One region of the Halobacillus naozhouensis genome, then DNA from elsewhere that is predicted to be linked to it. Evidence: a T-box and tRNA genes for the amino acid it is inferred to sense, from the RefSeq annotation. Region 1 holds a T-box; the other holds one or more tRNA genes.
What was found. The T-box of region 1 lies ahead of tyrS (tyrosine--tRNA ligase). A T-box ahead of a tRNA ligase gene usually reads a tRNA of that ligase, here a tRNA-Tyr.

Region 1 (4,991 bases):
GACCCTTTAATCCTGCTGCTGTACCGTATTGTAAGACATCCCGCATCATATCAATCGTCAGGTAGGCAGCTTGAGGACTGAAGACCTCTGCAGATTCTTTTTCATGCTGATAGAAAACTTCTCCGTCTTTCGTTACAATCTTCTCGATCATATAGGCATCTACAAATGTTCCCATGTTTCCAAAAGTAGCGTAAGCATTAGTGTTTTCTGAGTTCTTAATGAGTGCAGAACCGAGTGCCAGGGAAGGGTTCGTATAGTGCTCTTCACTCAATGTTGTGATCCCCATCTTTTCTAAATAATTTTTAGCTGGGTTTTCGTCAATAATTTTCATATATGCTTTAACCGCCGGCACGTTATAGGATTTAGCTAATGCATATCGTGCCGATACGAGTCCGTGGTACCCCATGCTGTAGTTTGTAACATCATCGCTTGTACCACGATATTGATAAGGAACGTCAGCAAGCACTGATCCGGGCTGAAGGCGCCCCATATCAATAGCAGGTCCATATACAGCCAGTGGTTTCATAGTACTCCCAATCGAACGCGGTCTCTGAGTGGCATGGTTCACTTGCATCTGATCAAAGTCACGACCAGCAATAAACCCTTTTATTTTACCAGTGGAATTCTCAATAACTGTACTCCCCACTTGGCCAAGGATTACTTTTTGAACCTGTTTTCCAGTTTCAGGGTCTGTAACCGTAATCGTCTTGTTTCGAGGGTAACGATTGTAATTATTTTTTACTTTTTGAAGAACACCATAAATCTCCTGGTCTATCGTTGTATGAATCTTGAAGCCGCCTGTACTCAAACGCCTTTCTGCCAGAATATTGTATTCCTCTGCCAGCTCATCATTGTTAGCCAGGTCTTCCATAGTATCGCCGTTCTTTTTAACTAACTGCTTGATGATAATATCTTTCGCACGTCTATGAATCTCATCGGTTAAGAAAGGGTATTTCTCATACGATGAATTTGTAGGTTCTGCTAGATTTTCTACTAGATTAAAGTTCAGTGCTTTCTCGTATTGTTCCTTAGTAATGGATTCTGTTTCATACATTCTCTGTAGTACTTCTTTCATGCGGTTAATTCCTGGCTGAAGCTCTTCCTCACTTTTTACTTCACCATTATTTTTAAATGGCGTATACGCAAAGGGACTTTGTGGGAGCCCTGCGATAAAAGCAGCTTGAGGGATGGATAAATCCTTCGCACTTACACCAAATATACCTTCAGCAGCTGATTGAGCACCCGCTATGTTTTGGCCGTTTGCGTTACGGCCAAAGGGAACAATATTTAAGTATGCTTCTAAAATTTCTTCTTTCTCAAAAAAACGCTCGACCCTTAGGGCTATTAGCATTTCTTTTGCTTTTCGCTCAAAAGATACTTCATTTGTTAGAATTTGGTTTTTCACGAGTTGCTGCGTTAATGTACTACCGCCTGTTTTAACTGCTGCGTTCGTAGCCTCTTGCATGATCGCACGCATGACAGCTTTAGGGACAACGCCATTATGTGTATTAAAGTAGGCATCCTCTGTTGCAATAACCGCATTTCTCAGATGCTTACTCATTTGGTCTATAGAAACTTCCTCACGGTATATATCCGATTGGATTTTTCCTAAGTAGTTTTCATCGTCAAAATAAATCTCTGATGTTTCCTCATAGTTATATATACTTTCCCGCATCTCTGCCTCACTTCTCATAGGCTCGTCCTTTACGAGAGAGGCAAAATATCCAGCTCCGACACCGCCTGCGAAGAATAGTCCGACGACTCCAATAATGATAAAAAATAATATAATATTCCAAGCCACATCGTAGCCGATGCGAGTATTCTTTTGGATGACTCCCCTCTCCCAAAGGGACTTAAGATACTGAAAATCAAACTTTTTATTGTTCCCCATATTTAAAAACCCTCCTAAATTCCACACTACATTATAACATATCCGTCGTTTTAAGACATGGTTCTACATAAATTCACTGTTGCCTTTTTAATCAAGTTATGATAATAATTGAATACAGTTTAATTATTCGTGTGATGAATGGCTGAAGTAGAGAGTAAATCCCTTTTTTAGAGAGCTGGCGGCTGCTGGAAGTCAGCATATATTTACTCTTGAATTACGGTCTGGAGCAGTCTTCTGACAGGGTCGGAAGACGGTTGATTGTTCAACCGTTATCAATGGAGTGGCATGTTATGTGCAACAAGGGTGGTACCGCGAAAAGACCTCGTCCCTTTTATTAGGGAGGAGGTCTTTTTGTTTTTTAAAAATTTCAAGAAAACAGAGGTGTTGAAGATTGGATATCTTAACAGATTTAGAGAAACGTGGTTTGGTTAATCAAATCACCGACGAAGAAGGATTACGTAAACATTTAAATGAAAAACAGGTAACACTGTACTGCGGGTTTGATCCAACGGGTGACAGTCTTCACATTGGACATTTAGTTCCGGCCTTGTTATTGAAACGATTTCAGGAAGCTGGACACAGGCCGATTGCCTTAGTTGGCGGCGGAACGGGAATGATAGGAGATCCCAGCGGGCGGTCTACAGAGCGTCAGTTGAACTCGGCTGAGGTTGTACTTGGCTATAGCGAAAAATTGAGCCAGCAGCTTGCGAAATTGCTTGATTTTGATAAAGGAGAAAACGCAGCTGTCGCCAGAAACAACCACGAATGGCTATCGCAGATGACTATAATTGATTTCCTTCGTGATACAGGAAAACACTTTGGTATCAATTACATGCTGGCAAAAGATTCTGTTGAGTCTCGTATTGAAAGCGGCATAAGCTTTACGGAATTTAGTTATATGATCTTACAGGCTCTTGACTTTCAACAGCTAAACGAAAAAGAAAATTGTACACTACAAATTGGCGGCAGTGACCAGTGGGGAAATATAACTGCAGGGCTTGAATACATTCGCAGGTCATCTGCCGGGGAGCAAGAAACGGAAGCCTTTGGCTTAACGATGCCTTTGATTACGAAAGCAGATGGTTCCAAATTTGGTAAAACAGCCGGAGGGGCCATTTGGTTAGATCCTGAGAAAACGACTCCATACGAATTCTACCAGTTTTGGATCAATGCCGATGATCGTGACGTGGTGAAGTTTTTGAAGTATTTTACATTCTTAAGCCATGACGAAATCGCTGATCTTGAGAAGGAAGTAGAGTCACAGCCTGAGAAACGGGTAGCTCAACGTCGTCTTGCTGAAGAGATGACACGACTTGTACATGATGAGGATGCCTTGAAGCAAGCAGAGCGAATTAGTGAAGCTTTGTTTAGCGGAGATATAAAATCCCTTTCCGGGGCAGAGATCGAACAGGGTTTCAAAGATGTGCCGGCATACCACTCAGAGGAAAAAGAACCAGCGTTGGTTGAATTGTTAGTTGCAGCTGGAATTTCTTCTTCCAAGCGCCAGGCGCGAGAAGATATTAAGAACGGGGCCGTCTATATTAATGGGGAACGAAACCAGGAACTATCACATACAATTAACAAAACGGACCGGATTGAAGATAAGTTTACCATCATTCGCAGAGGAAAGAAAAAATACTTTTTAATTCGGTACGTTTAAAGATAATGGGCAAGTGCCTGTAGTCACGACAGGGGTAGTTCGACATTTAAGGAAGTTCGGCTAAGAACGGTCCTGTTCCAACGCCGAACTACCCTACGTTGTGGGGGTCACTGAGTCGATTGACTAGTTTTTGCATGACTTGAGTGGAACTGGAGAGGCTACTTCATTTAAGCTTACCCTTAGTTAAGTATTTTTATTGCTCATTATTTACCAAAAACCGCCACCTCAGGTCACCCATTTATTGGATGACCTGAGGTGGCGGTTTTTGCCATTTTATTCATAAAAGAAAACCACCCTGAATGGGGTGGTTTTCATAGAATAGGCTATTAACGAGAGTAGAACTCAACGATAAGAGCTTCATTAATTTCAGCTGGAAGTTCAGAACGCTCAGGGTAGCGAGAGTAAGATCCTTCTGCCTTATCAGCATCAAAAGAAAGATACTCCGGTACGAAGTTGCTCACTTCAACAGCTTCCTGTACGATGTTTAGGTTCTGTGATTTCTCACGAAGACCAATTACTTGGCCAGGGGCAACGCGGTATGATGGAATATCTACGCGGCCGCCATCAACAGTTACGTGACCGTGGTTTACTAGCTGACGAGCTTGTGGGCGCGTACGTGCTAGACCTAGACGGTACACAAGGTTATCTAAACGAGATTCAAGGAGAATCATGAAGTTCTCACCATGAATACCTTTCATGTTACCAGCTTCTTCGAACAAGCGACGGAATTGACGCTCAGTTAAGCCGTACATGAAACGAAGCTTCTGCTTCTCTTGAAGCTGAAGTCCGTATTCAGATTGTTTTCTTCTTTGATTTGGACCATGCTGTCCAGGAGCGTAAGGACGCTTGTCTAGTTCCTTACCAGTTCCACTTAAAGAAATGCCATAACGACGTGATTTTTTCCAGGTTGATCCTGTATAACGTGCCATTGGTATTTCCTCCTCTTTTATTTTATTTTGCATAAAATAAAAACAGTGTGTTCCTTGTAACGCTGTACATTTTGTTTTCATGCACCATCGCTCCAGCAGCAGAGAGTTACGCGATGCACCTCTTAAACGAGGAACAAAATGAAGACAGTCGCCGGATTCACATAGGCTGCCATTTATTTTACACAAAGGCTATTATAGAATTTTTATAGATATAAGTCAAGGATGAATCCTGTCCAGACTATTAGCTTACATTAAATTCTCGAATAAGAAACAATAAAACCGCTCCATCATATAGAAGAGCGGCTGTAATCTGTTATTAAGTTATTAAGAGAGCCTAAATCATACTATTAAAGATGTTTTTCAAGAGTTTTAACGAATAACGATAGAAATTCTTCATCTGTATCGTCAAATCTGCCTACAGACGGACTGTCAATATCGAGGACACCGTATATAGAACCATCTTTGAAGATAGGAACGACAACTTCTGATTGGCTGGCTGCATCACAAGCAA
Region 2 (4,991 bases), 1.5 Mb from region 1:
TGTAACAGCTCCTTTTAAGATAATTAGGCTTAAAAGGCATTCAATAACCGTATTTGTTGTCCACACGATTAGGCACTGAGTTAATTAATTTTATACATAAAAAAAACAGTACTTTGATTTACTCAAAGCACTGTTTTCATGGGCTTTAACCCTCATTTTTAATACCGGTGGCCGGGGTCGAACCGGCACTCCGTGAGGAACACGATTTTGAGTCGTGCGCGTCTGCCAATTCCGCCACACCGGCATGGAGGCGGCAACCGGAATCGAACCGGTGATAAAGGAGTTGCAGTCCTCTGCCTTACCGCTTGGCTATGCCGCCATATTACATTCTATACAGACTATTCAATATTATGAATATAAAATGGAGCGGGAGACGGGATTCGAACCCGCGACCCCCACCTTGGCAAGGTGGTGTTCTACCACTGAACTACTCCCGCATTTAATGGCTGGGCCAGCTGGATTCGAACCAGCGCATGACGGTACCAAAAACCGTTGCCTTACCGCTTGGCTATGGCCCAACAACATTCTTTTTAAAAAATGGGGCGACTAGTGGGATTTGAACCCACGCATGCCGGAACCACAATCCGGTGCGTTAACCCCTTCGCCATAGCCGCCATAATGATAAATGATAGAAAAGCAGGGGTAGTAGGAATCGAACCCACATTGACGGTTTTGGAGACCGTAGTTTTACCATTAAACTATACCCCTATAAAAGTGGTGGAGGGAGTAGGACTCGAACCTACGAACCCGATGGGAGCGGATTTACAGTCCGCCGCGTTTGGCCAACTTCGCTATCCCTCCATATTAAATGAATGGTGCCGGCCAGAGGACTTGAACCCCCAACCTACTGATTACAAATCAGTTGCTCTGCCAGTTGAGCTAGGCCGGCAAGCTGAAATGGTGGCTCGGGACGGAATCGAACCGCCGACACACGGATTTTCAGTCCGTTGCTCTACCGACTGAGCTACCGAGCCAGATCAATCTACTATTGTATGTAAATATGTAATCAGTGGCGGTCCGGACGGGACTCGAACCCGCGACCTCCTGCGTGACAGGCAGGCATTCTAACCAACTGAACTACCGGACCATATTTTGGTTGCGGGGGCAGGATTTGAACCTGCGACCTCCGGGTTATGAGCCCGACGAGCTACCGAACTGCTCTACCCCGCGATAATGTAATAACTATTATCTAGTTATCATGAAAATAAATGGTGGAGGATGCAGGGCTCGAACCTGCGACCCCTTGCTTGTAAGGCAAGTGCTCTCCCAGCTGAGCTAATCCTCCACAAAAGGAATGTGCCAAAGCATGAGTAAGGTGAATATGTACTTCATGCGTTTTTTGGTGACCCGTACGGGATTCGAACCCGTGTTACCGCCGTGAAAGGGCGGTGTCTTAACCACTTGACCAACGGGCCAAACGAATATCTTCGATATGGCGGAGAGCGAGGGATTCGAACCCTCGAAACCGCGAAAACGGTTTACACGAATTCCAATCGTGCTCCTTCGGCCAGCTCGGACAGCTCTCCGTAAATGGCTCCACCGGTAGGATTCGAACCTACGACCGATCGGTTAACAGCCGATTGCTCTACCACTGAGCTACGGTGGAATAAGTGCGAAACCTGGCAGCGTCCTACTCTCACGGGGATCGACCCGACTACCATCGGCGCTGAAGAGCTTAACTGCTGTGTTCGGCATGGGAACAGGTGTGACCTCTTCGCTATCGTTACCAGATCTCTGCTGTAATTCTTTTTCAAGGACAAGATATATTATAAGATCCTTGAAGGAAAATTTCAAGAGTTTTTTTGAAAACACTCAAAACTGGATAAGACACTCAAGACAAACATCATCTTCTACGTTTGAAATCTAGCTTTGACTCCCATAAACGGTCGTCTGTGCTTTTATGTTAGTTAAGTCATCGATTGATTAGTATCCGTCAGCTCCACGTGTCACCACGCTTCCACCTCGGACCTATCGACCTCATCGTCTCTGAGGAATCTTACTTACTTGGCGTAAGGGGAAATCTCATCTCAAGGGGGGCTTCATGCTTAGATGCTTTCAGCACTTATCCCGTCCACACGTAGCTACCCAGCCATGCTCCTGGCGGAACAACTGGTACACCAGCGGTGTGTCCATCCCGGTCCTCTCGTACTAAGGACAGCTCCTTTCAGATTTCCAACGCCCACGACGGATAGGGACCGAACTGTCTCACGACGTTCTGAACCCAGCTCGCGTACCGCTTTAATGGGCGAACAGCCCAACCCTTGGGACCGACTACAGCCCCAGGATGCGATGAGCCGACATCGAGGTGCCAAACCTCCCCGTCGATGTGGACTCTTGGGGGAGATAAGCCTGTTATCCCCGGGGTAGCTTTTATCCGTTGAGCGACGGCCCTTCCATACGGTACCGCCGGATCACTAAGCCCGACTTTCGTCCCTGCTCGACTTGTAAGTCTCGCAGTCAAGCTCCCTTGTGCCTTTACACTCTGCGAATGATTTCCAACCATTCTGAGGGAACCTTTGGGCGCCTCCGTTACTCTTTAGGAGGCGACCGCCCCAGTCAAACTGCCCACCTGACACTGTCTCCGAACCGGATCACGGTCCTGGGTTAGAATGTCCGTACAGCCAGGGTGATATCCCACCAGCGCCTCCACCGAAGCTAGCGCTCCGGTTTCTCAGGCTCCCACCTATCCTGTACAAGCTGTACCAACATTCAATATCAGGCTACAGTAAAGCTCCACGGGGTCTTTCCGTCCTGTCGCGGGTAATGCGCATCTTCACGCATAGTATAATTTCACCGGGTCTCTCGTTGAGACAGTGCCCAAGTCGTTGCACCTTTCGTGCGGGTCGGAACTTACCCGACAAGGAATTTCGCTACCTTAGGACCGTTATAGTTACGGCCGCCGTTTACTGGGGCTTCGGTTCAACGCTTCGCGCCAAAAGCGCTAACGCATCCCCTTAACCTTCCAGCACCGGGCAGGTGTCAGCCCCTATACTTCGCCTTACGGCTTCGCAGAGACCTGTGTTTTTGGTAAACAGTCGCTTGGGCCTTTTCACTGCGGCTCCTCGGCAGAGGAGCACCCCTTCTCCCGAAGTTACGGGGTCATTTTGCCGAGTTCCTTAACGAGAGTTCTCCCGCTCACCTTAGGATTCTCTCCTCGCCTACCTGTGTTGGTTTGCGGTACGGGCGCCTCTTTCCTCACTAGAGGATTTTCTTGGCAGTGTGAAATCAGGAGCTTCGGTACTTTAGTTCCCTCCCCATCACAGCTTGACGTTGCCGAGTGGATTTACCTGCCTCGACCGTCTTACTGCTTGGACGCACACATCCAATGGTGCGCTCTCCTTATCCTCCTGCGTCCCCCCGTCGTTCAAACGGAAAGGAGGCGGTACAGGAATATCAACCTGTTGTCCATCGCCTACGCCTTTCGGCCTCGGCTTAGGTCCCGACTAACCCTGAGAGGACGAGCCTTCCTCAGGAAACCTTGGGCTTTCGGTGAAAGAGATTCTCACTCTTTTTTCGCTACTCATACCGGCATTCTCACTTCTAAGCGCTCCACCAGTCCTTACGGTCTGACTTCGCAGCCCTTAGAACGCTCTCCTACCACTGATCCGTTCGGATCAATCCGCAGCTTCGGTGGTGTGTTTAGCCCCGGTACATTTTCGGCGCAGAGTCACTCGACCAGTGAGCTATTACGCACTCTTTCAATGATGGCTGCTTCTAAGCCAACATCCTGGTTGTCTAAGCAACTCCACATCCTTTTCCACTTAACACACACTTAGGGACCTTAGCTGGCGGTCTGGGCTGTTTCCCTCTCGACCATGAACCTTATCACCCATGGTCTGACTCCCAGAACAAAGTCGTTGGCATTCGGAGTTTGACTGAATTCGGTAACCCGGTAGGGGCCCCTCGTCCAATCAGTGCTCTACCTCCAAGACTTTCTATTCTGAGGCTAGCCCTAAAGCTATTTCGGAGAGAACCAGCTATCTCCGTGTTCGATTGGCATTTCACCCCTACCCACACCTCATCCCCGCAATTTTCAACTTGCGTGGGTTCGGGCCTCCAGTCAGTGTTACCTGACCTTCACCCTGGACATGGGTAGATCACACGGTTTCGGGTCTACGACCGCATACTCACGCGCCCTGTTCAGACTCGCTTTCGCTGCGGCTCCGCTTCTGATGCTTAACCTTGCATACAGTCGTAACTCGCCGGTTCATTCTACAAAAGGCACGCCGTCACCCATCAATGGGCTCCGACTACTTGTAGGCACACGGTTTCAGGTTCTCTTTCACTCCCCTTCCGGGGTGCTTTTCACCTTTCCCTCACGGTACTGGTTCACTATCGGTCACTAGGGAGTATTTAGCCTTGGGAGATGGTCCTCCCGGATTCCGACGGAATTCCTCGTGTTCCGCCGTACTCAGGATCCACTCCGGAGAAAAGAAGATGTCGATTACAGGGCTCTTACCCGCTCTGGCTGATCGTTCCAGATCGATTCATCTATCTTCTTTTTTGGTAACTCCAATGGAGTGTCCTACAACCCCAGAAAGCAAGCTTTCTGGTTTGGGCTGATTCCGTTTCGCTCGCCGCTACTCGGGAAATCGCGTTTGCTTTCTCTTCCTCCGGGTACTGAGATGTTTCAGTTCCCCGAGTCTGCCTTCGTTTACCTATGAATTCAGTAAACGATCCTACTCCATTACGAGCAGGGGGTTTCCCCATTCGGAAATCTTCGGTGCACAGCCTACTTACGGCTTCCCAAAGCATATCGGTGTTAGTCCCGTCCTTCATCGGCTCCTAGTACCAAGGCATCCACCGTGCGCCCTTATTCACTTAACTATCTGTGAAAAGACGTTTGAAAATTGATGTTTGATGTCTTGTCATCCCGTGTTGATCTTGCGATCAAACACGTTCTGAAATATCTTATCCAGTTTTCAAGGTTCACATTGAGAAGATCGTTTGATCTCTCAAAACTGAACAACCAACCAGTGCGTCTTCCGTAT

Region 2: it encodes a tRNA-Tyr, which carries the amino acid that the T-box ahead of tyrS (tyrosine--tRNA ligase) is inferred to sense. The anticodon was not compared.

The regions. Positions count from the first base shown of each region.
Region 1 is NZ_CP121671.1:2,681,949-2,686,939, reverse strand. It holds gene P9989_RS14095 (transglycosylase domain-containing protein) at 1-1,891, opposite strand, end outside; T-box leader at 2,017-2,224, shown strand; gene tyrS (tyrosine--tRNA ligase) at 2,283-3,551, shown strand; gene rpsD (30S ribosomal protein S4) at 3,878-4,480, opposite strand; gene P9989_RS14080 (GAF domain-containing protein) at 4,828-4,991, opposite strand, start outside.
Region 2 is NZ_CP121671.1:1,159,136-1,164,126, reverse strand. It holds tRNA gene P9989_RS06080 (tRNA-Leu) at 163-244, opposite strand; tRNA gene P9989_RS06075 (tRNA-Cys) at 246-319, opposite strand; tRNA gene P9989_RS06070 (tRNA-Gly) at 363-437, opposite strand; tRNA gene P9989_RS06065 (tRNA-Gln) at 444-518, opposite strand; tRNA gene P9989_RS06060 (tRNA-His) at 539-614, opposite strand; tRNA gene P9989_RS06055 (tRNA-Trp) at 638-708, opposite strand; tRNA gene P9989_RS06050 (tRNA-Tyr) at 716-801, opposite strand; tRNA gene P9989_RS06045 (tRNA-Thr) at 814-889, opposite strand; tRNA gene P9989_RS06040 (tRNA-Phe) at 899-974, opposite strand; tRNA gene P9989_RS06035 (tRNA-Asp) at 1,011-1,087, opposite strand; tRNA gene P9989_RS06030 (tRNA-Met) at 1,094-1,170, opposite strand; tRNA gene P9989_RS06025 (tRNA-Val) at 1,210-1,285, opposite strand; tRNA gene P9989_RS06020 (tRNA-Glu) at 1,341-1,415, opposite strand; tRNA gene P9989_RS06015 (tRNA-Ser) at 1,434-1,526, opposite strand; tRNA gene P9989_RS06010 (tRNA-Asn) at 1,532-1,606, opposite strand; rRNA gene rrf (5S ribosomal RNA) at 1,618-1,731, opposite strand; rRNA gene P9989_RS06000 (23S ribosomal RNA) at 1,904-4,827, opposite strand.